Regions from separate parts of the Peribacillus sp. JNUCC41 genome, predicted to be linked through region 1. Evidence: riboswitches for the same ligand, from Rfam matches in the RefSeq annotation. Region 1 holds a riboswitch; the other holds the start of a gene.
What was found. Region 1 has a riboswitch for S-adenosylmethionine ahead of JNUCC41_RS20120 (Na+/H+ antiporter NhaC family protein). Riboswitches for the same ligand answer to the same signal wherever they lie in the genome.
Positions count from the first base shown of each region.

Region 1 (12,734 bases):
TTTCTCTTCCTGCGTTGTTACCATAAGTTTCCCCTTTCATTTCTTGGTTTTGTCAAACTGTTCAAATATTTAAAATGTTATAAAAATAATCTTAAAGGTAAATAATATTTAAGTAAAATAATGAAATATGATATACACATAAGAAAAATTGATGTAAAAAAACACAAAAAAATATTAGTTCCCTTCATCATGGGAAACTAATATTTAAGAGCAGTATAGAATTCGAGACATTTTATAAACTCTCTGGCAGCTTTTGAAAAATACTGCTTCTTAGAGCGAACATAACCGAATTCCATTGTATTATTTTCTAGCTCAACCAAAGGAATGGCCACAAGTTCCCCGCTTAGGAAATAGGGGTCACTGTTCACTCCAATATCATAGGAAAAGGCAATAGCTAATCCCTCAGCGACGGTTTTTTTGATGATTTCTGTATTATTTGTGAAAAACAAAATATTCATCTCACCGTAATGATCGAAAAAACCTTTGATGAACGCCTTCATCCTTGGTCCATTGTAAACGACCAGATTTTGGTCCATTAGCTCTTGTGGGGTTATGCTTTTACGGTTGGCTAAAGGGGAATTCTTACTGACCGACACAATCACTTTTGCTTCCATTAAAGGTTGAAATTCCAACTCATTTTCTTTTGGCTTAATCTTTGGAATATTCAAGAGCCCGATGTCTATCTTAGCATTCAGTACTTCTTCGGTTATCTCTTGTCCCCCTTTTTCTTCAATCACGATTTTCACCTTGGGATACTTCTTCTTAAATAATGCCAATGATTTAGGCAAAACCGTAAGAAATAAACCTTGTGTAGAGGATAGGCGTAACTCTTTTTCCATCGTATCTGAATGTATTTGCGCACTGTCTCTTATTTCTTCCAATTTGCTTAATACTTCAAGAGCTTTCTGGATGATTTCCTTTCCGTCCTCTGTAGGTATGGTTCCTAACCGTGACCGCTTAAAGATTTTTATACCTAATTCCTTCTCCAGACTGGTAATGGCCATGCTGATTCCAGATTGAGAGATATGGAGGCTCTCTGAAGCCATGGAAATCGAGTTTACCTCGGCCACTTTTATTATATATTCCAATTGTTCAATATTCATGGTTCATTCTCCTTCTGGCCTATTACCCATATCATACCTCGAACAGAAAGCCCTTTCAATTTTAGAGAAGGAGATTCAGGCCCCCTCGAACTGTCTCCTCAAAAGCAGAGTGCCGGTTTCATACAATGGTAGTTGTTTTTTCGTATTCTTTAGCGGGTTGTGCCCGATTATTTTTAATAGAAACGGCAACAACCGTTCCCAACAACGCCATTATCACCAAAAACAGGAAAGCTGCGTCATAGGAGTCATTAAACAAACTGATAATCAAACCTAGGGCTAAAGGAGAAACCGCACCTGCAATTTGACCGGCAAAAGTTACGAGTCCGGAGGCAGAGCCCGTAAGTTCCTTTGGTGAGTATTTTATGATAATCGTATATAGAACGGTTCCAAAGAAAGACAGCGCTATGGAGTTAAGAGTGAGATAAGTGATGAAAAGTGCTATGGATGTGGCGTTAGACATTAAAAAGAGAAAAATTGCCGATAATAAAGCTCCTGCAGCAGCAAGATACTTCTCCCGGTTAGCCATATGCTTATCCAGAAGCCATCCGCTTACATTAAACATCAAGAAACCAAAAACATAAGGGATTGCCAATAAACCCCCGGCGGCTATTAAATCAACCCCTTTTTCCTTAACCAAATATATAGGCATCCAAGTGATCAGACCATAGTTGATAATATTTGAGATAAACTTGAAAGTTATAAGTTTCCAAATATTTTCGATTTTAAATAATAGTTTCAGAGCTACCTTTTTTTGTTTCGGATTGTCTGTTTTAACCTGAGTTCCTTGAGGCTTTAGAATGAACCAAATACCGAAAGAAATTAATATCCCTAGAATCCCGGCAATGGTAAACATGCCCCGCCAACCGAAAGCTACAACCATCGAAGCGGCAAGAGCGGTACCTAATATCCCTCCAATATTCTGGGCAGACAGGAAAAATGAATTTGCCCGGCCCCGTTCTTCTTCCGGGAAGTTATTTCTTATAGTGGACATACTGGCAGGATAGAAAGGCCCTTCACCTAACCCGAACAGAAAACGAATGAATAATAAAGACATGAAAGACCAAGCAAACCCGGACATAACAGTGAACAGTGACCAACTAAACAAAGAAACAGTAACCATGACCCTTGCTCCATATTTATCGGTCATCCATCCGCCAAGCGGTTGCATGAGCGAGTAACTAACAAAAAATATACTAATTAAAAACCCTGTCTGGGACGTATTGAGATGAAACTCATCTGCAATGGGAATAATTCCGACATTAATGGCAACGCGATCAAAAAAGCTTAAAATCATTCCAACAAATAAAAGGCCGCTGATCACTAATTTTCGTTTCTTACTTGCATACAGCTGCATTCCTCATCACTCCATTTTTTAGATTTTCACAAAACTTTTGAATATATAAGGGAAGCGCTTACAATCCCTTTCAAAATGCCCAAGACTGAAAATTTACTTTTCACTTATTGATTTTTGTTCTGTGACTATTAGGAGCGTTTTTTCATTAAAAGACAATAATGATTTAAAAAAACGAAACTGGAATGCCTACAAGATTATTAGATACATTCAAACCCACGGGACTAATAAGTAGACTCGCGGGTAGAAACATTGGTCACTTGATCCATCATGCTATAAAGTAATTGATTATCATGGAGTAACGATATTGACCTTCGGTTGAAATTGATCAAGCAAAGACAGGAAATCTTCGAACTGTTCTTTATTACCGGAAATGGAAACTTTACCGGCCGCTTCCATTTTGGATAAATCTTCACGTCCTAGAGCAATCTGATAAAAGGTCATACTATCTAATGTTAATGTTGCATCAGGGTTGGACGCCATTTTCCCTTTTTCGAAGTTCAATACAGAATTATCCAGATCAAACATGTAATTGGTTTTCGAATCTGTAAATGTCAAATTGAATGTCATAATTTTATTTTCCGCTTTTGTTCCATTTAACTTAATGGACAAGAATTTCATGAAATCATCCATTGGCATATTGAGCAGCGTATCGAGATTCATCATTCCGCCAGTTCCTTTCGTGTCTGCCACTCCATTCCTTAACTCATCTGCGCCGGTAAGATAGAAATTACGCCACACAGAGGATTCAGCGGTGTAACCTAATTGTTCATAAGCATTAGCCAGTAAATTTTTTGCTTCTGTATTTTTGGGGTTAGCCATGACTACATGCTTTAAAACTTGAGCCACCCAGCGATATTCCCCTTTTTTATAATCAAGTTTTGCCCGTTTAATGACCTTCTTTTCCCCACCCATATACTCCACATATTTAGCGCCCGATTCTTCTTGTGGTAAAGTATCCAAGTCGGATGGATTACCGTTGAAATATCCTAAATAAAAGTTGTACACCGCTTTTACGTTTTGTTTCAATGTTCCGTAATACCCCCGATTGGCCCAAACTTTATCCAACTTTTCAGGAAGCTTCAACTTTTCCGCGATTTCATCAGGTGTGAGTCCTAAATAAGCTAATCGTATCGTTTGGTCATGAATATATTTATACAAATCACGCTGACTTTCCAACTGCTCCAGAACATGGTTTTTTCCCCATATGGGCCATGTATGAGCGGTAACCATGGCATCTATATCTTCATTTCCAAACAGATCGACTGTTTCATCAAGTGCTTTCACCCATTTTAAGGTATCTCTAGTTTTAGCTCCCCTTAATGTATAAATGTTATGTAACGTGTGTCCCGTGTTTTCGGCTACCACTAAAGTTTTGTAATCTTTGATGTAATAATGCATCTCAGATGGAGCTTCTGAATCCGGCGTCAATAAAAACTTAAAAGTTATTCCGTCTATTTCCACCGTTTGAATCTCATCCTTTACTTCCATTGTTGGAGGTAAATAGCTAAAAGTTCCGTTACTTAATCCCGGTCCAATACCAGAAGTAACAAACCCTCTTTCATTTGCGGGTAAAAGATTTCCAAACATATAACCTGCCCGGCGAGACATTATATTACCTAAAAGAATGTTTTCACTTAGCGCTTCATCGTTAAAACCTTCGGGAACAATGATGGGCACCTTAGCTGGATTTTCAGCGTACTGAGCAATGCCCTTTATACCACCAAAGTGATCCGCATGACTATGACTAATAACAATGGCACTTACCGGTTTTTTGGATCGATGTTCAAAATAAAGATCCATCGCTGCTTTGGCCGTTTCAATTGTAGAAAGTGTATCCAAAACTATTAATCCTGTTTTTCCTTCCACAATGGTAAGCACTGATAAATCTTGACCCCGAACTTGATAAACGCCATCTACCACTTTAAATAAGCCTGTTATATTTTGTAATTGTGCCTGTCTCCACAAGCTAGGGTTTACAGTATTACTTGCCGGCTGATCTTCTTTGATGAATGAATATCGTTTACTATCCCATACTACGTCACCTTTTGAATTTTTTATTGGATTCATATTCAAGGGTGCAATGAACCCTTTATGTGCATCCTTGAAATCTTCCTTGTCTTTAAAATTCAACTGTTCATAAAATACTTTATTTGCTGAAATAGTTGCATATGTTGCGGGCATTGGCTCACCAGATGAAGCATTTGTAACAGAAGATCCTGCGAGCATAGCAAAAACAATGGGAACGGAAACAATGCCTTTAATAATAGATACTTTGGACATTTCATACCCCTTTCTCGTTTGAATAAGTAGATATCATGTCTATATTCCTTTTGTTGAAGAAGTAAACTTACTCTTTTTGTAGAAATTTTTAGAATAATATGAATTTATTTTATAATTAATTAGCCATTAAGTATATTTCCTATTTCTAATAGTAACTTCAATTTTATTTATATATAAACTACTTATTAACGAATGTTAGTTCGTATAGCGGTGAACTGCACATCCAAATACAAAATGCCCCTCCCGATAGAGAAGAGCTTTTATGAATAATCATGCGGTATATTCAATTTTCCATGACTTTTTCAGGGTAAGGGGCCTTGGGCACATCTTTAACCACGAAATTGAAAACGCTGAAAAATTGTAATAGTAAACCAAAGTGGCTTTCCTTCCTTATTATTGAAGGAAATCAACAAATTTAGACACCCCAATTTTATTAAAACGATTGTTTTTCCTGACTAGCCATAAATTTCTAGTTATATCTATTCTTGAAATACCCACTTCCCGCAAAAAGCCCTGCTCCAATTCCCTGGCCACTGTCAACCTGGGCAGAATGCTGATTCCAAGTCCAGCTTCAACCGCACTTTTTATCGCTTGTGTGCTACCAATCTCCATGTAGCTTTCTATTTTTTCTAAAACCCCATGCTCCCTTAACATGTTTTCCACTATAAGCCGTGTTCCTGAAATGGATTCACGCCAAATCATTCTTTCATTCCCCAATTCCTCAAGCTGGATTTCTTTTCTGTCTTTCCAGGGGTGGTCGGATGGACATACCAATATCAATTCGTCCTCGGCGAACTTGTCTACAATAAAATCGCTGTTTTCCACAAGCCCTTCTACCAAGGCCAAATCAATGACATCGTTTGTAAGATCCTGCAGAACCCGGGGGGTATTTTTTATCGTTAATGTCACTTTTATTTCAGGCTGTTGTTTTTTGAATCTTCCAAGCAAGCTCGGCAACAAATACTCACCGATAGTCAAGGATGCCCCTACTATGAGGTTTGCATTGTACTTGCCAGTCGATTGCTGAATCACTTCTTTTGAATGGTTGAAGTCATTTACAATAGCTTTTGCAAAAGGGTATAACAACTTACCTGCCTCTGTAACTCTCAGCCTTCCTTCCTCACGGTCGAATAACAAAGTGTTATAATAATTTTCCAGTTGATGGATTTGTCTTGTTACAGCGGGTTGAGATAGGAAACTTAACCTCGCTGCCTGGCTTATGCTTCCTTCATCCACCACTAAACAAAACATTTTTAGATTTTCTAATTTCAAGAAAACGACCTCCATGTTTTTAGATAGTTCATTAAAATGATAGCATCATAAAGGTAAATGGTGAAATGAAAAAAGAATGCTGCTTCCCTGAATAAGTGAGGCTATTAAATTATTGGCCGCATTCTTTATAAAACGGATAAATCTTCTGGGTATAACCTTTTGTTATACCCGATGATTTTGTTGCAATTTACCCATTCCTTTTTCTTTGATATGTTAGTAATAAGATTTAAACTTAGCGGCAAAGGAAGTGACTGATGTAATGAAAGGACAATGGAAAACTCTATTCCATTTATTTTGGACCTTTTTTAAAATAGCACCTGTCACATTCGGAGGCGGGTTTGCGATGATCCCTTTAATCGAAAAAGAAGTGGTCGAAAAGAGGAAATGGATGAATAGCGAAGAAGTTACGGATGTTTTTGCGTTATCTCAGTCCGTACCGGGAGCTGTCGCTATTAACTCCGCCACCTTTATCGGCCATCGAATTGCCGGAATGAGGGGGGCAATGGCAGCCATGATCGGTGTTTCATTGCCTACCTTTTTAATTGTCCTGCTCCTAGGCATTTTGTATTTTTTCATTCAGGATAATTCGAAGATAGAATCCGCATTCATATCAATCAGAGCTTCCATAGTAGCGATCATCGCCTATGCGGCTATCAAGATAGGAAAAACGGCTGTTGTAGACAAATCAACTTTCTGTATTTTATTAGCAGGAATTCCAGTCCTCTTCTTTCTTCACCCTGTGATAGTTATAGTGGCAGGAGCTGTAGTGGGTATTGTGACAATCTCCATCAAGAGAAAATTAGGATACGATGTCAAGTTGGACAGAAAAGATAAGACAAAAGAAGAAAATGATTTCGAACCTTACATGGGTGCTGGCATATAGGTAAATCAAAAAGGGTCTAACTAATTTTCAAGAAAGCGTGTGATAGAATGATGGAATTGTGGGAGTTGTTTAGCACCTTCTTTATTATCGGCTTTGTATCGTTCGGAGGCGGATACGCCATGATTCCCGTAATAGAATCGGAAGTCTCACAGCATGGATGGCTGACGACGCAACAATTTACCGATATAATCGCAATTTCCGGGATGTCCCCAGGACCTGTCACAGCCAATAGTGCCATTCTCGTTGGCTATTCTACTGCTGGATTAGCAGGAGCCATATCATCCGCTCTCGGAATCTTGCTACCTGCTATAATATTCGTGACCGTTATAGCCACCTTCTTCAGCAAATTGAATCATTATCCAGTTATTCAATCCATGTTTTATGGATTAAGACCCATTGTCACTAGTCTAATCCTCTTTGCAGCAATCAGTTTATCACTTTCCAATCATATGATAGCCCCTAACTTTTCATGGCATACGATAAGCTTATTACTCGTATTTGGATTATCGTTATTTGCCCTGATGAAATTACGCTGGCACCCAGCTTATGTAATTATACTTTCTGGTTTAGTTGGTGTTGTCCTCTATTCATGACAAATGCCGCACGCAAAACCATTATCAATATGGACCGGAATGAGCAGTTATTTTAGTTATGAATAAAATGGTATACCATAAATAAAAGAAATACCAAACAGATGAATTGAAAACTGCCTTGATTACTTTTTGAACACTGATACTGACATGAATGCGAAGATTTCACCCATACAGAAAACACCCTGTATCCAATGATTCAGGGTGTTTTTTTCATTTTTGTCCTCTTTTTAAGAAGTCCGTTTCTTCGTTTCATCCGAGTGAAACCGTGGATAACCAATCAAGATGGCCACGACTCCACAAAGTCCAATTAGTATCGGGTAATATGAATACGGCAAGATGCTTATCGGAGAGATTTTTGCTACCCCTGCTGCAACAAGCAGTTGTGCCCCATATGGTATCAACCCTTGGATACAACAGGCAAAAACGTCAAGTATGCTCGCCGATTTACGCGGATCAATCCCATACCTTTCAGCGATGTTTTTGGCAAGTGGCCCAGCAATGATAATCGAAATCGTATTATTTGCCGTGGAAAGGTTCGTCAAGCCAACAAGCCCGGCAATACTGAATTCCGCCCCTTTTTTTGATTTGCTATTTCGGGTCACGAGCTGGAGTAGATAATCAATGCCACCATTATGTTTGATTACAGCAACCATACCTGCAATTAAAATGGCAAGGAAGGATATTTCATACATTCCCGCCATTCCTTCACCAACTTTTTGAATGACACCCAACGGTTGATAACTTCCATCAGCCAAGCCGATGATTCCGGCAAAGACGATTCCGCTGGAAAGCACCAGGAACACATTGACTCCTGCCAATGCAGTGATCAATACGCAAAGGTATGGAAGAATCTTCACCCAATTATAAGAATTTTGGATGATGTCGGCTTGTTCACCCATCGTTAATATTCCTAGGATAGCACATGTGATGATGGCTGCAGGTAAAACGATGAAAAAATTCACTTTAAACTTATCCTTCATTTTCGTTCCCTGTGTTCGAACTGCAGCGATTGTCGTATCTGAAATGAAGGATAGGTTATCCCCAAACATCGCACCACCAATAACGGCCGCCATTGAAAGGGCAAGCGAAATATCGGTTTGCTCGCTAATTCCGACCCCGATAGGTGCTAGGGCTACAATCGTTCCCATGCTCGTCCCCATAGATAGAGAAATAAAACAAGCGATAATGAATATCCCTACCATCAAAAGATTTTGCGGAAAAACGGCTAAGGCAAGATTCACCGTTGATTCAACCGCCCCCATGCCATTCGCAACTTCGGAAAAAGCGCCGGCTAAAAGGAAAATGATAACCATTAACATAATATTGGCGTCCCCTGCACCTTTACAGAAAATATCAACTTTTTGATTGAAACTTTCTTTCCGATTCATTGCCAATGCAGCTGCTGATGCAATAGAAATGGCTACAATCACCGGAAAAGAATAAAAATCTTTAGTGATGATTCCGGACCCTATAAATAAAATTAAAAATACGACAAATGGAATCAATGCCCATGGATTCCCTTTATTGTTTGCACTCATGATGTACACCTCTTTTTATTTTTCCCATGACATGTGTCATAGCCTTTATCCTTTTAACAGTTTTCGCAAATAACACCAACTTGAACTTGATTCTCCAGTCATGGAGCTATAGCTAAAAAACTGCCGGCATAAAAAAGACCCCTTCTATTTAACAACAAGAAGAGGTCTTTTAATTTATAAAAAACACCCTCCTTATCTTTCAGGCGAAAATCAGCCTGCTGGATTTGGCACAGCACTCCCATTAAGTCCGCTGCCGAGACATCTTCGGGCCAGTCCCTCCGTCTCTCTTGATAAGAAGATCAAATTTATATAATTTATCAAATATTACGATGCCTGCCAGAAAAGCACCAGGCTGGAAAGTTGCCGAAACCAATCTGAGTTTTTGAAAGAGACATCGAAGTCGTTTTGAAAAGCAAATATAAGAGTACAGCATTTTGTCTATTTTCGCAAGGTTTAGTTTTAAAGTATTTCCATGCACTTCTTAATGATTAATTAGGAATCTTGACATATGCAGTTAATCGGGACGGAATTAACATAAAAAGAGGTCTAATGACCTCTCAGCAAATTTGTTGTATTAGGTTAGGTGAATTTTTTTTAGTCGAGTTCACATCAGTCGATACCTCAAAAGCTTCCATTTGTTCCGAATCGAATGAATTTAAATACTGCTGCAGATATGCAGGATCATTAATGGATGGATTCAACCAATCTTTTTCATCTTCTGGTTTAAGGATGACAGGCATACGATCATGAATGCTGGTCATCAGCTCATTAGGAACGGTTGTTATAACGGAGCACGAGTAGATGCTGAGGCCTTCAGGAGATTTCCAGGATTCCCATATACCGGCCATTCCAAATGGAGCATGATTCTTCAGTTTTATTCGCATCGGTATTTTTCTTTCTGGTGTCTTCTTCCATTCATAAAATGAGTCAGCGATTATCAAGCATCTCTTCTTCTTATACGCATTCTTGAAGCTTGTTTTCTCTGCAATGGTTTCCGCTCTGGCATTGATCATTTTATAGCCCACTTTTTCGTCTTTTGCCCAGAAAGGAATGAGTCCCCACCGAAGATATCCAAGTCGATTCCTTGCCCCGTCATTAATGACGGATAGCACGGATTGGGAGGGAGCAATATTGTAGCTGAATTGGTATTCCTCATCAAATGATCCTTGAATATCAAACCGATCTTTTATTTCCTCAATATCAGTGAAAAGGGTGAAACGTCCACACATAATATCGCCTACCGTATTAAGATTTATTACAGTGTAACAAATGGAACAAACAGGCACAAATCAGCGTTCTAAAATCCTGATGTCGGTAAATGGCTGATTAAATAATTCGCTGGAAATCAAAAGGGTGCCAAGGACTTCTCTTTCATCTTCAGCTTTAATGATTTCCGACAAAATCAAGGTACTACCATTCCTTACCGTTACTTTATATTCATTCATGGAATCCCCCCTCATAAGGCTAGATGCTTGTTATTATAAACCAAAAGACCACAAGTATCAGTATTGAACTCTTGCAGATTCATGGGTTAATCTACTAATGAAGAGGCCGCATGTAGGTTCCTTTACACATTAAAGGGTTATTCGAACAAAGCCCGGGAGCATAAATCCTTGAATTGGCGGCATAAAAAAGACTGCCCATGAATGATTCATGGACAGTCAGGCGCTGTAAAAGGTTTTTCGCTTCAATACAGATAGTTGATTACGGAGATGGCATTTTAGTAAGACCATTCATTATTTAAAATGAAGTAAAACCTCATTTATTAAATGTGCTGCCAATGTAACGGTTTTATTATTTTCATCCAACGAAGGATTCACTTCCGCGATATCAAAGGAGAGAATCTTTTCATTCGATACGATATGCCTGATAATGGCACGGACCAATTTAGGATTCAGTCCAAAAGGCGATGGAGCACTTACCCCAGGTGCGTAGGCTGAATCAATAACGTCTGTACATAATGTAAGAATAATGTAGTCATGTCCCTTAGCGAATTCATTTATCCGCCGCTTAGTTTCATCCATTTCATTCAATGACAAATCTTCTTCCAATATGTAATCGATCTTACTTCTCTCGGCAGTTTCAAACAGTGCCTTCGTATTCCCCTGCTTCTGAATTCCGACACATAAATAACCACAATTTTTATCTTCGTCCAAAATTTGCTTAAACATCGTTCCTGATGAACTTTCTTTTTCATAAGGCCTCATATCAAAGTGAGCGTCAATATTAATGATTCCCAAGCTAGCTCTTGGTCCAATGGATTCCCTAATCCCAAGATAATGGCCATACAGGGTTTCGTGCCCTCCGCCAAGTATGATAGGAATCGCTCTACTCTCCAATATCCGGGTAACAGCCGAACCCAATTGGGATTGAGCGGCCTCCATCTCTGTACCTTCACATATTACATCACCAGCATCCACCAGCTCGGTTTGGGAAGGTAAATGACAGGGTAATTTCGCCAATGACTGCCTAATATGATCAGGCCCTTCTGCCGCACCAATCCTGCCTTTATTCCTTTTAACGCCTTCATCACATTTGAAGCCAATCAATCCAAAGGTCCTGGATGAATTGGAAGAGATGGCTAATTCCGAAATCGGTGCCAAACGTACTCTTTGGTGGTATCTGAAGCTGTCCATGTCAGATTGGGAATCAATTCTTCCATTCCAATAATTTAAAGTCGGATTTGTATACATAATTTCTCCTTTATTTAAAAAATTCCGAAATATCTTTTTTCAAAATTATAAATGAGATAATATATAATTACCAATACAAAATTTCAATATATCTATAGCTTAAAGCTATAGAAAGGAGAATATATGGATCTTCGTCAACTTCGATATTTCACTACAATTGTCCGGGAAAAGAATTTCTCAAAAGCAGCAAAAACGCTGCATATATCACAACCTTCCCTAAGTAATGCCATAATGAAATTAGAAAATGTAGTTGGTTTTCAGCTTTTGGAACGCAATACAAGAGGGCTTGAGCTCACGGAATCAGGGGGGATTTTCTATACGAGATCTGTTGATCTGTTAAGAAGATTCGATAATATGCAGGTGGAGCTTAAAGAAATGAAGGATGTCGGAAGCGGAACCGTATCAATAGGTTCCATAGAATCATTCAAATTTTGGTTCCCGAAGATCATCAGGAATTTTAAAATCAATTATCCTAAAATTCATATAAAAGTCAGGGAAATATTAGGGGAAGAGAAGGTTTTCGATTCGTTAAATCAGTATAATGTTCATTTCACCATCACGAACCAGCCCATCAACAATGAGGAAATTCTGTCCACACCCCTTTATAATGAAAGATTCATGCTTTTGATCCATAAAGATGACGATTTAAACGGAAAAGAGTCCATCACCTTCCAAGACATAGCAAAGAAAGAATTGATCATCAGTACAACTGGATTTCAAACAAGAGATGATATCTTAAAAGCATTTAAGGATGAAAATGCAATTCCCAATATCCTATACGAAATAGAAAGGCTTGAAACGGCTTGCAGTTTGGTGGAAGCAGGGATTGGGGTTACAATTTTACCGGAAAACTATATAAGATCCGCTGCAACAACCAATACTGCAATTCGCGCGATCGATTCAAATTATTTGGAAAGGACTGTTTACCTGGCTTATTTGAAAGATCGATATCTGTCTCCTGCGGTATGTAGGTTAATCGAGGACATACATAGCTTTTTTAAGAGTGATGTCAGGAACG
Region 1 is NZ_CP062163.1:4,138,606-4,151,339, reverse strand. Features, by position in the region: gene JNUCC41_RS20155 (acyl-CoA dehydrogenase family protein) at 1-24, opposite strand, end outside; gene JNUCC41_RS20150 (LysR family transcriptional regulator) at 198-1,103, opposite strand; gene JNUCC41_RS20145 (MFS transporter) at 1,222-2,457, opposite strand; gene JNUCC41_RS20140 (alkyl/aryl-sulfatase) at 2,746-4,737, opposite strand; gene JNUCC41_RS20135 (LysR family transcriptional regulator) at 5,131-6,009, opposite strand; gene JNUCC41_RS20130 (chromate transporter) at 6,269-6,892, shown strand; gene JNUCC41_RS20125 (chromate transporter) at 6,940-7,485, shown strand; gene JNUCC41_RS20120 (Na+/H+ antiporter NhaC family protein) at 7,713-9,023, opposite strand; SAM riboswitch class I at 9,213-9,320, opposite strand; gene JNUCC41_RS20115 (SOS response-associated peptidase) at 9,581-10,252, opposite strand; gene JNUCC41_RS20110 (hypothetical protein) at 10,313-10,468, opposite strand; gene hutG (formimidoylglutamase) at 10,760-11,716, opposite strand; gene JNUCC41_RS20100 (LysR family transcriptional regulator) at 11,840-12,734, shown strand, end outside.

Region 2 (12,734 bases), 800 kb from region 1:
ACAACATAGGCTTGGTTCTCGATGGCACGGCTAATCAATAAGGCTCTCCAGTGATCGAGTCTCGGCTTTGGCCATTCCGCCGTTACGAATAGAACTTCGGCACCTTGAACGGTATGGGCACGCTGCCATTCAGGGAAACGGATGTCATAACAAATGAATCCAGCACATATTTTTTCATCAAGAGTAAATAAACCATCTTTTTCTCCTGGCTGCAGGAAATGATGTTCATCCATTAACTGAAATAAGTGAAGTTTATCATATTCTTTAATGAGATTCCCATGTTTATCAATAATGATCATCGTGTTATAGATTCCCTTGCTTGTCTTTTTCGCGATGGAACCGCCTATGATGTGAATTTGGTGTTTTTGTGCCTGTGTTTTTAAAAATTCAATCGTTTTTTCTGCCTCGTGATCAGCAATCTCATTTAACCTGGTCAAGTCGTATCCTGTTGTCCAAAGCTCCGGTAAAATGACGATATCGGGTTCTGACCGTGCTGCTTTTTCCAACCATTGTTCTGCAACCTGAAAATTGATATCCGGTTGACCAAAAGCTATATCCATTTGAATACAAGCTATTTTCCATTTCATCGATTAAAACCTCCACATGTAAAAAATGCTTTACAAGACTATGATAAACATATATCATTTGTGACTAGAATTTCAAGAAATTTCAGAGAAGGTGTATAAATGGTGCAATTCGAAAAATCCGGTCAGCTTCAGGACCTGCCCAAGCAGTTTTTTGCTTCACTAGTCGCAAAAGTCAATGCAATCACGGAGCAAGGATATGATGTCATTAATTTAGGCCAGGGAAACCCTGATCAGCCGACGCCAGAACATATCGTGAAAAGTTTGCAGTCGGCCGCAGAAAAAACGATTAATCATAAATATTCGCCATTCCGGGGACATCAATATTTAAAAGATGCTGCCGCCGTCTTTTATGAACGAGAATACGGTGTCAAGCTGGATCCGAATAGTGAAGTGGCGATTCTCTTCGGGGGGAAGGCAGGTCTTGTAGAACTGCCGCAGTGTTTATTGAATCCAGGTGATACGATCCTTGTTCCAGATCCCGGCTATCCCGATTATCTTTCCGGAGTTGTTTTAGCCCGGGCAAAGACCGAACTCATGCCTCTGACAGAAGAAAATGATTTTCTTCCGAAATATGATGACATACATAAAGAAGTACTTGATAAAGCCAAAATGATGTTCTTGAACTATCCGAATAATCCCACAGGTGCTTCTGCAACTGATAGTTTCTTTGATGAAACCGTCTCCCTCGCAAAAGAGCATTCCATTTGTGTGGTCCACGATTTCGCTTATGGCGCGATCGGATTCGACGGGAAAAAACCGATAAGCTTTCTCCAATCTGAGGGAGCGAAGGATGTTGGAATAGAAATATACACACTATCGAAAACTTACAATATGGCAGGATGGAGAGTCGGCTTCGCAGTGGGGAATAAGAGTGTAATAGAAGCTCTTGAACTATTGCAAGACCATCTTTATGTGAGTCTTTTCCCGGCGATACAAGAAGCTGCGGCAAGTGCTTTGCTTGATTCGCAGAGCTGTGTAGAGAAGTTAGTGCAGATGTACGAAAGACGAAGGAATGTTTTCATTGAGGGATTGAGGGCAATCGGCTGGGATGTCAAAGCGCCTGCGGCATCGTTTTTTGCCTGGCTCAAGGTACCTAATGGTTTTACGTCAGAGAGTTTTGCAGACTATTTATTAATGCATGCCCACGTAGCTGTTGCCGCAGGGAATGGATTCGGTGAAATTGGCGAAGGTTACGTCAGGGTAGGGCTGCTGACCTCGGAAGAACGACTTGAAGAGGCTGTGGAACGAATACGTAAATTAAACTTATTTTAACGATCAATTGAGATATCCGATTTATTCACCGTTAAAATAGTTAAAACTTATTGACAAAGTAGGGATTACCTGTCAGAATACAAAATAAATTCTTAATCTTTCGATACTTGAATGCAATTTATATATCAGCGTTTTCTTATTTTGAGCAGGTGGAGGGACTAGCCCTATGAAGCCCAGCAACCGACCGTAATTCCATTGTAAAATGGGGCGGAATTCTTCGCCGGATTTCTGAAATCCACAAGGCACGGTGCTAATTCTTGCAGCCAATGGCTGGGAGATAAGAAGATGGCTTTTTAAAGCCTCTTCTTTATGAAGGGGCTTTTGCCATTTTGGGACCATTTCAGGTTAATGACATCGGGAGTTTACTAACGTGTTATAGGAGTGATCAGATGAGCGAGATAGTCGCTACTTATTTAATTCATGACTTCACTGGAAATCATGAGAAAAAAGCAGAGAGCATTGCCCTAGGTTTGACTGTCGGGACATGGACGGACCTGCCACATTTAGTCCAGAAACAACTGGAAAAACATAAGGGGCGCGTTGTATCGGTGACACCACTTTCTGAAGAAGAGAGGGCAAACAGCTACTTTAATCGTAAAGTATACCGTTCGCTTATTAAAATTACCTATCCGGCAGGGAATTTTTCCATTGATTTACCTGCAATCCTCACGACTGTCTTCGGCAAACTTTCATTGGACGGAGAAATAAAACTCATCGATCTGGATTTTGTCGGTGATATTCAAAAAGCTTTTCCCGGACCGCAATTTGGCATTGAAGGCATAAGGGAGAAGATTGGCGTATTTAACCGGCCCCTGGTAATGAGCATCTTTAAAGGTGTATTAGGAAGAGACCTGACATTCCATAACGAGCAACTGAGACAACAAGCATTAGGGGGCGTCGACCTAGTTAAAGATGATGAGATCCTCTTCGACCAGGAACTGACTCCATTTTTCGATAGAATAAAAACGGGAAAAAGAATATTGAATGAAGTCCATGAAACCACTGGCCACCGTACTTTATATGCAGTCAATCTATCAGGGAAAACATTTGAATTGCTGGATAAGGCAGAGCAGGCGGCTGAAGCAGGGGCAGATGCCTTATTGTTCAACGTTCATACATATGGTTTGGATGTATTGCAGGCCTTGAGTGAACATGATCGTATCAAGTTGCCGATCATGGCGCACCCCGCCTTTAGCGGGGCATTGGCAGCTTCATCATTTTATGGAATCGGCTATCCATTATTACTTGGTAAATTAGTAAGGTTATCAGGTGCGGATTTATCCTTGTTCCCATCCCCTTATGGAAATGTCGCACTGGAAAAAAAGGAGACCTTGGCGATTGCTGAAGCTCTGACAAAAGATGAACTTTCATGGAAAAAAGCCTTCCCTGTTCCTTCTGCAGGCATTCATCCGGGCATGGTTCCGGACCTGATCAAGGATTTTGGGCTCGATAGCGTGATTAATGCAGGAGGGGGAGTTCATGGGCACCCTGACGGAGCAAATGGCGGGGCCAAGGCTTTCCGTTCTGCTGTGGAAGCCGTTCTAGCAGGAAAGAACCTATCTGAAGCGGCTGCTGAGGAAGAAACACTAAAAAAAGCTCTTTTGTTATGGGGAGGCCTATAAGAATAATGAAACCGATCATCTTTTGTGACTTTGACGGAACGATCACCAACACGGATAATATCATTTCCATCATGAAAAAATTTGCTCCTCCGGAATGGGAAAAGTTGAAAGACGGTATCCTCCAGCAAAAAATCAGTATATCTTCAGGAGTTGGGGAGATGTTTTCGCTGCTTGATAGTGGCATGAAGGATGACATCATCCAATATGTAAGAAAGACGGCCGGCATTCGTCCAGGGTTTTATGAATTCGTTGAGTATACGAAACAAGCCAACATCCCTTTATATATAGTAAGCGGGGGCATGGATTTTTTCATTGCACCGCTTTTAAATGATATCTTGCCAACAGAGTCCGTTTATTGTAACCAAGCATTTTTTGATAAGGAAAAGATTTATATTGAGTGGCCGCATGATTGTGATGATCAATGTAATAATGATTGCGGTTGCTGCAAGCCATCCATTATGAGGGAAATAGCGGGGGCGGAAGATTTTAAATTCGTTATTGGAGATTCAGTAACGGATTTTGAAGCGGCCAAACAGGCCAATTTTGTCATAGCCCGTGACATACTGCTTGAAAAATGTGAAAGGGAAGGGATTCCACATCAAGGGTTTGAAACATTTTTTGATGTAATTGACATTTTAAAGCGGCAGGAGGCGGTTAAAGCGTGAACAATCATTCTAAAGAATGGCGGGAGTTGGCAGATATTAAAGCTGAACTGGCCGCAAGGGATTGGTTTATGGGAACGAGCGGGAACCTGTCCATCCGCGAGCCCAAAAGCGCTTTCTTTTATATTACAGCAAGCGGTAAGGATAAAAGGAAGCAAACGGATTCGGACTTTTTACTGGTGGATTTAAAAGGAAAACCAGTTGAAGAAACGAACCTAAGACCATCGGCCGAAACTTTACTTCATACAGTCATTTACCGGAAAACCAATGCGAACTGTGTACTCCATGTCCATACTGTTGAAAATAATGTGATATCAGAATTGTACGGAGATGAAGGCCAGGTTTCCTTTCGTAACCATGAAATCATTAAAGCGACCGATCGGTGGGAGGAAGATTCGGAGCTTCGGATTCCAATCATATATAATCATGCTGACATTCCGCTGTTATCCGATAAGTTCAAGCCACATGTCGAATCAGACTCTGGCGCGGTGCTGATCCGCAATCATGGCATTACGGTTTGGGGTAAAAGCGGACTCGAAGCAAAAAGAATACTTGAAGCTTGCGAATTTTTATTTCAATACCAACTATTGCTTAATCAACAAAAGGCGTTTGCAGTTTCTTTAAGATAAACACTCATAGAGGAGGAATGAATGATGGCGACGATCAGATTCCATGAAACAAACGAGGTTATTGAAAACGGTGAACAGGTAAAGGGATTTTTAGAAACACAAGGGGTTATTTATGAACAATGGGACATTTCTAAATTACCGGCCCATCTTGTGGAAAAATACGATTTAACAGATGCTGACAAGGAGGAAATCCTTGTAACATTCCAATCAGAGATAGCGGAAATCTCTGAAAGAAGAGGTTATAAAGCGCATGATATCATCACATTATCAGATGCAAATCCGAACTTGGATCAAATGCTTGAAAACTTTAAGCAGGAACATCACCATGAAGATGATGAAGTGCGTTTCATAGCAGGCGGTACTAGTATCTTTGCCATAGAAGGCAATGATAAACAGTGGTTTGATGTACGTCTTAATCCAGGCGATCTTATTAGTGTACCAGAATCAACAAGACATTATTTCACGCTCGCAGAAGATCGGAAAACTGTTGCTGTCCGTATTTTCGTTACAGCGGCAGGATGGGTGCCGATTTACGAAAAAGACGAAGTTCAAGCATAATCATTGTTGAAAAACCAGCTTACAGGCTGGTTTCTGTTTGTAAACAAAAGGGAAGTCGGAATGGTCCCACCTAACCTTGATTTTTTAAAAAAACATGATTAATCCTTTGTGTTTTTTCTATTTTATAGGAAAGAAATCTCGCAAGATTAAAGAAAATTGCGACACTCCAGCCGAATAACTGGCTTGCCGAGATCTCACAGACGCTTGCGTCGAGGAGGCTCGGAAGACAGTCGGCGGAAAGGGAGCGGATTTCTGAAATCGACTGCAGTTTTTTATATAAAAAACTGCAGTCGAACTCGCTTTTCTTCGAATTTGTCTATGTTTGAAACCAGCTTACAGGCTGGTTTTTTTATGTCGATCCGGCAAGTGCTTTAGTAAGATAAGTATGATAAAATTTAACGGAATCGAATTTAACCGGATCATAGGAGCAGATAAGAATGAAAACAACCGAAGTGTACATATTGGGCGGCTTTCTCGGCAGCGGGAAAACGACGCTTCTTCGAAATATTTTAAAACAGGAAAGTGAAGCTGGTAGAAAAGTGGCCGTGCTGTTAAATGAGCTCGGCAGTGTATCGGTTGACAGCGGACTCATTGGTGATGGAGTGCCTCTTAAGGAGCTGTTTGACGGGTGCATTTGCTGCACAATTCAAGATAAACTAGAGGTTCAGCTCCATGAATTGTTAACGGAAAATGAACTGGATGCGGTTTATATTGAAACGACGGGCGCAGCTCATCCAGTTGAAGTATTGGATGGCATCATGTCGCCGATCTTCGCCAAAAGGCTGGAGTATAAAGGAATTATCACGGTCGTCGATTTATTAAGGTGGCGTGATCGGGAGGAACTGTCTCCACTGCTTCGGCAGTTGCTTGCCGAGCAAATCCACCATGCCGATTTCATATTATTGAATAAAGTGGATTTGGTAAGTGAGATGGATGCCGCACAGCTGATATATACGATACAGGCGCTGAATCCGGATGCTGTATGTTTATTGACGGAGTATGCAGCCGTATCCTTGGCAACATTGCAGCAAATGCAAAGAAAGCGGCATAATGGCCATCAAAAGCTTGATGTACATGACCATTTGCATTTAACTGCAGTCGTTCATACATTCGAAGGTGCCGTGGCACAAACCGACTTTGAAGTGTGGCTTAGGGCTTTGCCGGAAACGGTCTATCGGATGAAAGGGTACATTTCCTTTACACATTCACAATACCCCCATTTATTCCAATACTCATACGGAATGCCGATGTATATGAATGAAATGATGAAAATGCCATTGAATATCGTCATAATCGGGGAAAAGTTGGATAAGGAAATGTTGATCGGTCAGTTGAAAGCTTTGGAATTGAAAGCTGCCCGATAAAAGTTTACCGCCCATTAAAGAAGGGAAACATAAAAAGGAGACATTCTTATCAAGGAGGCGTTTTTAGTGCCATGGAATAAGAACGATTACCCAAACTCGATGAAGAATCTAGATAAAGATGTAAGGGAAAAGGCTATAGAAATCGCCAATGCATTATTGGATGAAGGATATGAGGATGGAAAAGCCATTCCAATCGCCATAGACCGGGCTAAGATGTCGGTAGGAAAAGATTGAAAAAATGGTCAGACCCATTTAGGGGTCTGACCATTTTTATTGTTGCATTCCAAAGGCGGCAAATGTCTTTTCGTCTTCTATCAATCCGCAAGCAGCACATTGAACCCGAACTTCAGGACCATTATAGGCTAGATGGAATGGCTGAAGGGAATCGTTCGAATATTGTTCAATGATCTCACCTGACTGCGGATCCTTTTTAATGGGGGTCGCTACTTGCTGAATGAGATTGAAGCGAGATTTATTTGTCCGGCAATTCGGGCAGCGGTATACTTGAGACATTGTACTCACTCCTTTTTTGAATTTTAAAAAGCGTGATCGTATTATTAAGATAGTCTTTACAAACTTGAACATTAATATGTATAAATTAGTAATGGATGGAAGGGATAATATGAAAGAAAATATCAGGCAAGAAGAATTACTGATGGCTTATTTAAGCATATGGAATAATCGTAAGATGACCAATGATGGAGATGGAAGGGAAGTGTTGTCGGAACTCATCCGCCGTGAGCTTTTGGATGAAAATGCCCATCCCCGTGCCCGAAAACCAGTATTGGAGAAATTTTACCTCTGTATTAAACGAGTGATGGAATCATCGCTTTCAGAAGAAATGAAAAATGCGATCGTCATGGCCTATATCACTGAATTGGAAAGATTATGATTTCCGAGGTGTTACGGATGCTTGTTAGCAAATATTCTTTTCAGCTTCATACTTTTTTCACAAATCATTGTTAAAATCTTTAAAAAATAGATATTTAATGAATAAGGAGCTTAGAATATGAAGTGGGGCATTGGGCTTTTTCTTGCCATCGTACTGCTTACTGGGTGTAATAGCGGTAATGCATTTACTAAAATCAATAAAAATGAATCCTTCCTTGCGACTGTCAATATCAAGGATACCTCACTGACTTTCATAGATGAAAACTATCATCCATTTGCAAAATGGGATATTTCAGAACCATTTACCGGAGCCCTGCTCCTGGCAGACAAAGATACTCTCCTGCTTTATGGAAAAGAGATGGAGAAAGTCCAAGTGTACTCTTTATCAGCAGGAAAGTTGATAAACAGTTGGGAAATTGGCAAAGGGATCGTTAATATGCAGTTGTTACGTGATGGAAAAAGCATCGTGGCGGTCAACCAATCGAATCAATCCATTTATTTTTTAAATACAGATGGAGAGAAACAGGATATTGTCAAGGTTGGTAAAAGACCCCTGACCGTTCTTCAGGGGGTGCAAGAGAATCGTTTGTATGTTATTAATTTTGGTGATACCAAATGTTCTGTGATAAACCTTGAAACGAAAAAGGTCGATTTTGAATTTCCCGTACATAGTTCCAGCACAGGCACATTATTAAGGGAAGAAAAGGATGAAATATGGATCGGAGGACACGGTGATGGGGACAAAGTGGAAGAAGATCTATATATTTATTCGGCAAAAACTGGAGAGTTGAAGAATAAGCTGAAGGCTCCAACCATGCCGATAAAGTTCCTTGAAAATACTGAAGGCATATTTGTCCTTAGTCATGGTACAAGCTCTTTATATAAATTGAATGATCAATATGAAGTAGTGAAAAGCAAAGTGGTCGGCGTTAACCCCTTTGAAATGGCGAACTTCAACGAAGATGTGATCGTGGCGGGTTATGATAGTGATGAAGTGTATGTAATGGATGCTGGAACAGTCGATGTTAAAAAAACGATCAAAGTCGGCGAAGGTCCGTTCCAATTGATGTTGAGGGAGTAGATGACATGCATGTTTATACCATTTTAGTCGTGGATGATGAGGAGGATATGCGAAATCTAGTTGAAATGTATTTGCTGAACTCAGGTTATCGATGCCTTCAAGCTGCGAATGGAAAAGAAGCTATTAGTATGGTTGAAACAGAGGAAGTGGATTTAATCCTATTGGATATCATGATGCCAGGTATGGATGGTTTCTCCGTTTGTGAAGAAATTCGAGAAAATTGGGAAATCCCTGTGATATTTGTCAGTGCGAAAGGTGAAGAATGGGATAAGGTGAAAGGGCTGAAGCTTGGCGGCGACGATTATATCGTCAAACCGTTCAATCCAGGAGAATTGGTCGCAAGGGTCGAAGCGGTATTGCGAAGGACAGGGAAATTATCATTGAATGAAGAGAGTCAAAACCATGTCCGGTTCGGTAAAATTAGCTTGAACTTACAATCCAGAACGGTTTTGGTCGAAGGGAAGCCGATCAATTTAACTTTGAAGGAATTCGAATTGCTGTTATTCCTCATGCGTCATAAAAGCCAGGCACTCAGTCGTGAACAACTGCTTGAAAATGTATGGAGCGGGGAGTATGGAGGATCTTTACGTACAGTGGATACCCATATCAAAACGTTACGAATGAAATTACGAGCGGCCGATTACATTCAAACCGTCTGGGGAATCGGTTATAAGATAGAGGAAAAGAAATGATCAATAAATGGCGGACCCTTTCTTTTAAATTATGGCTCACCATCATCACCGCCATCATCCTATCCGTGCTGTTCGCTTATTCACTTTCTCAATATTATTATAAAAATCTATATGTGGAGAAGCTTAAAACAGATTTAGTCAATGAAGCGTCATTGCTAGGGGCGGATTACTCCGGCGGTGAAATCAGCGAAGATTTCAAGGAAAAAGTTGAATGGTTTAACAGTAAGAATGACAGCGAGATCTTTGTCGTCAACAATCCCAGGGAATTGAGTGCCTGTCTGCCTTTTGAAATCAATTATGACACCCTTATTTCTGAAGAAGAACGGCAAATGCTTTTAGATGGGAAAGCCGTTGAAAAAGAGGGATATGAGAAAAGGTTTGAAAAGAACATCGTAGCGGCGATCATACCCCTGATTGACGAAAATCGGCTCGAAGGTATCATCTATACATATATTCCTGTAGATTCCATTACGGTCTTACTTAAGGAATTTGCCGCAAAATGGTTGGCGGCCGTTCTATTATTTTTGATTGTAGCGATTTTGTTTACTACGAAATGGTTGAAAAAGCTAGTCAGTCCGATTAAGGAAATCGAGACTGCAGCCCATCGTGTCTCAGAGGGGAATTATGACATACAGGTCGAGGTAAGGAGTCAGGATGAAATAGGGAAACTGGCAATGGCCTTTAATGATATGGCCAATTCCATCCAAATGGAAGAAGAAAGAAAAAAGGAATTTCTTGAAAATGTTGCACATGAACTCAGAACTCCGCTTAGTTACGTAAAGGGCTACACGCAGGCTATATTGGATGGTGTCGTGAAAAATGATGAAGAGCAACGGAAATACCTTCAACTCATTTCAAGGGAGGCTCTTAGGCTGCAGCGGCTTGTCGGAGATCTGATGGACTTATCAAAAATGGAAAGTGATCCATTCTTGTTAAATAAAACCCCGATTGCCTATGCGCAATTCATTGAAGACGTACTAGTGAAATATGAACCGATAATAAAAGAAAAGCATTTGGGCTTGCAGCTAGATCTGGATCCAGACCCGATTATTTTTGGGGATGAAGGAAGGATGGAACAGATCCTGCACAACATTATTGATAATGCCATTCAGTACACGGATTCCGGAGGGGCGCTCCATATTGCCCTAATTCAGCATAAAGATGATTGCGAACTGCTGGTTACTGATACGGGTAATGGGATTCCGGAAGCCGATCTGCCATATATCATGAATCGTTTTTACCGAGTGAACAAGGCACGCAGCCGTTTTGATGGCGGGTCAGGGCTTGGACTGTCCATTGTCAAAAAATTGGTGGAAATACAAAATGGTAAAATCGAAATAGAAAGCAAGGAAAAAAGGGGAACAACAGTTAGGGTCATCCTACCGATTATAAAAGAAGAATGGAATTCATAAAAAGGGGATACGTTCAAAAATGAAAAAAATCATGTTATTTTGCATGGCGTTAATTTTTTTGGCTGGATGCGGCAAGGAAGAGGAAATTCCGAAACTGTTAAATGTCGATTTAGCTGTCGATCCAATTCAGGGTAAAGTGAATGAGCCTGTGAAATTTAAGGCAAAAGTAACATATGGGGACGAAGCCGTGACAGATGCGGATGATGTCAGTTTTGAAATTTGGCTTGCGAATAGCGATAATCATGAAAAAATCGCAGTGAAACATAAAGGGAACGGCATATATGAATTGGAAAAGAATTTTGATGAAGAAGGAACCTACTATGTATATGCCCATGTAACGGCAAGGGATATGCACAACATGCCAAAGAAAGAATTCGTAATAGGAAAACCAAGCACTCCTGAACAAAATGGCGAAAAAAAGGAAATGGACGAGATGAATGATGAAGAAATGAAATGAAGAATGTACGATCGAAATCAAGACAATTCGGGTTTAAAACCGGATTGTTTTTTTGTTTGGAAAAATGTTCAAGACAATAGGGGGGAATGACGAAATGTCGAAGTTAAACCGAAAAATTTGTAACATAAAAGTAAAGAAAGTCATAAAAAGCAGGTTGGAAATGATATGTCAAATAAAATTTATTAGTATTCAATGGAAATGGTTCTATGTAACTACCATTGACAAGAAATAAATGGGAAAATATGAGTATTTATACTACTGGCAGAAACATAGATAGTTAAAGCATTTTTGCAAGAGTACTCTGAAACTTGAATCATAAATATATTTTCATTCCCTTCCTGTGAATTTGATGGAAATTGATGGAGCCATTATTACAAAAAACGCATGTTATGATGATTCCAGAAGCAAAGCACAACAAAAAACGAACATCACAGGAGGAATTACGAATGAAAAAGAAAATGTTTATGTCAGCAGCAGCGGCTGCAGCTATTATATTCACAGGAGTAGGAGCTAACCAAGCTGAAGCAGCCAACTGTGATACTGTGAAACAAGTAACTTTTAAATCTACTAATAAAGAGGATATGCAAAAAGCCCTTAACCAATACCTAGCTAAATACAATATGACTTTACCTGCAGCGCAGGCACAACAAACGCCAGTTCAAACGCCAGCTCAAAAACCAGTTCAAAAACCAGTTCAGCAAGAAGCTGGAACAACGAACCAAGCAAAACCTGAAGCAAAACCAGTTACACCTAATAAATCAACTGATGAAAAACAAGAGACAAACTCTGAATTAAGTGCTTTTGAACAACAAGTTGTTAAATTAACTAATGCAGAACGTGAAAAACAAGGTTTGGCAGCTCTTAAAATCGACACTGAGTTGAGCAAAGTTGCACGTATTAAGTCTCAAGACATGAAAGATAAAAACTACTTTGATCACAATAGCCCTACTTACGGCTCACCATTCGATATGATGAAACAATTCGGAATCAGCTATACAACAGCTGGCGAAAACATCGCACAAGGTCAACAAACACCTGAAGAAGTTGTACAGGCTTGGATGAATAGCCAAGGACACCGTGAAAACATCATGAACCCTAGCTTTACTCATATCGGAGTAGGTTATGTAGAATCTGGTAACTACTGGACTCAACAATTCATCGGAAAATAATAGATTAATAGAAAAGAGCTTCCCATTGTGAACTATACCCCGGATAACGGACACACATAAAAAAGTGTCCCTTATCCGGGGTTTTTTATGTTTCAATAGGTGTAATGAGTATGGACGGAGGGTTTCTATGAGTAAGAAAATATATACTGAATTTCAGATTAAAGAACTTGAAAAGAATCCAAATATCATAAGTGCTTCAGAGCGTTCTATTTCATATAATCCTGAATTTAAAACAAAAGCTGTTAAGGAATATAAAAAGGGGAAATCCCCCTCTCAAATTTTCATAGAACAGGGATTTAATCTCGAAATAATTGGTAAGGAACAACCTAAGCGTTGTC
Region 2 is NZ_CP062163.1:4,938,830-4,951,563, reverse strand. Features, by position in the region: gene JNUCC41_RS23885 (carbon-nitrogen family hydrolase) at 1-587, opposite strand, end outside; gene JNUCC41_RS23880 (pyridoxal phosphate-dependent aminotransferase) at 687-1,859, shown strand; SAM riboswitch class I at 1,993-2,143, shown strand; gene mtnW (2,3-diketo-5-methylthiopentyl-1-phosphate enolase) at 2,249-3,481, shown strand; gene JNUCC41_RS23870 (2-hydroxy-3-keto-5-methylthiopentenyl-1-phosphate phosphatase) at 3,487-4,146, shown strand; gene JNUCC41_RS23865 (methylthioribulose 1-phosphate dehydratase) at 4,143-4,772, shown strand; gene JNUCC41_RS23860 (cupin domain-containing protein) at 4,797-5,330, shown strand; gene JNUCC41_RS23855 (CobW family GTP-binding protein) at 5,768-6,694, shown strand; partial or broken gene JNUCC41_RS23850 (DUF2188 domain-containing protein) at 6,761-6,907, shown strand; gene JNUCC41_RS23845 (DNA alkylation repair protein) at 6,965-7,207, opposite strand; gene JNUCC41_RS23840 (hypothetical protein) at 7,317-7,586, shown strand; gene JNUCC41_RS23835 (YncE family protein) at 7,704-8,666, shown strand; gene JNUCC41_RS23830 (response regulator transcription factor) at 8,672-9,358, shown strand; gene JNUCC41_RS23825 (sensor histidine kinase) at 9,355-10,770, shown strand; gene JNUCC41_RS23820 (FixH family protein) at 10,790-11,227, shown strand; gene JNUCC41_RS23815 (CAP domain-containing protein) at 11,674-12,396, shown strand; one part of gene JNUCC41_RS23810 (IS3 family transposase) at 12,524-12,734, shown strand, end outside.
Region 2: linked by a shared signal. The riboswitch ahead of mtnW (2,3-diketo-5-methylthiopentyl-1-phosphate enolase) and the one ahead of JNUCC41_RS20120 (Na+/H+ antiporter NhaC family protein) in region 1 are both predicted to bind S-adenosylmethionine.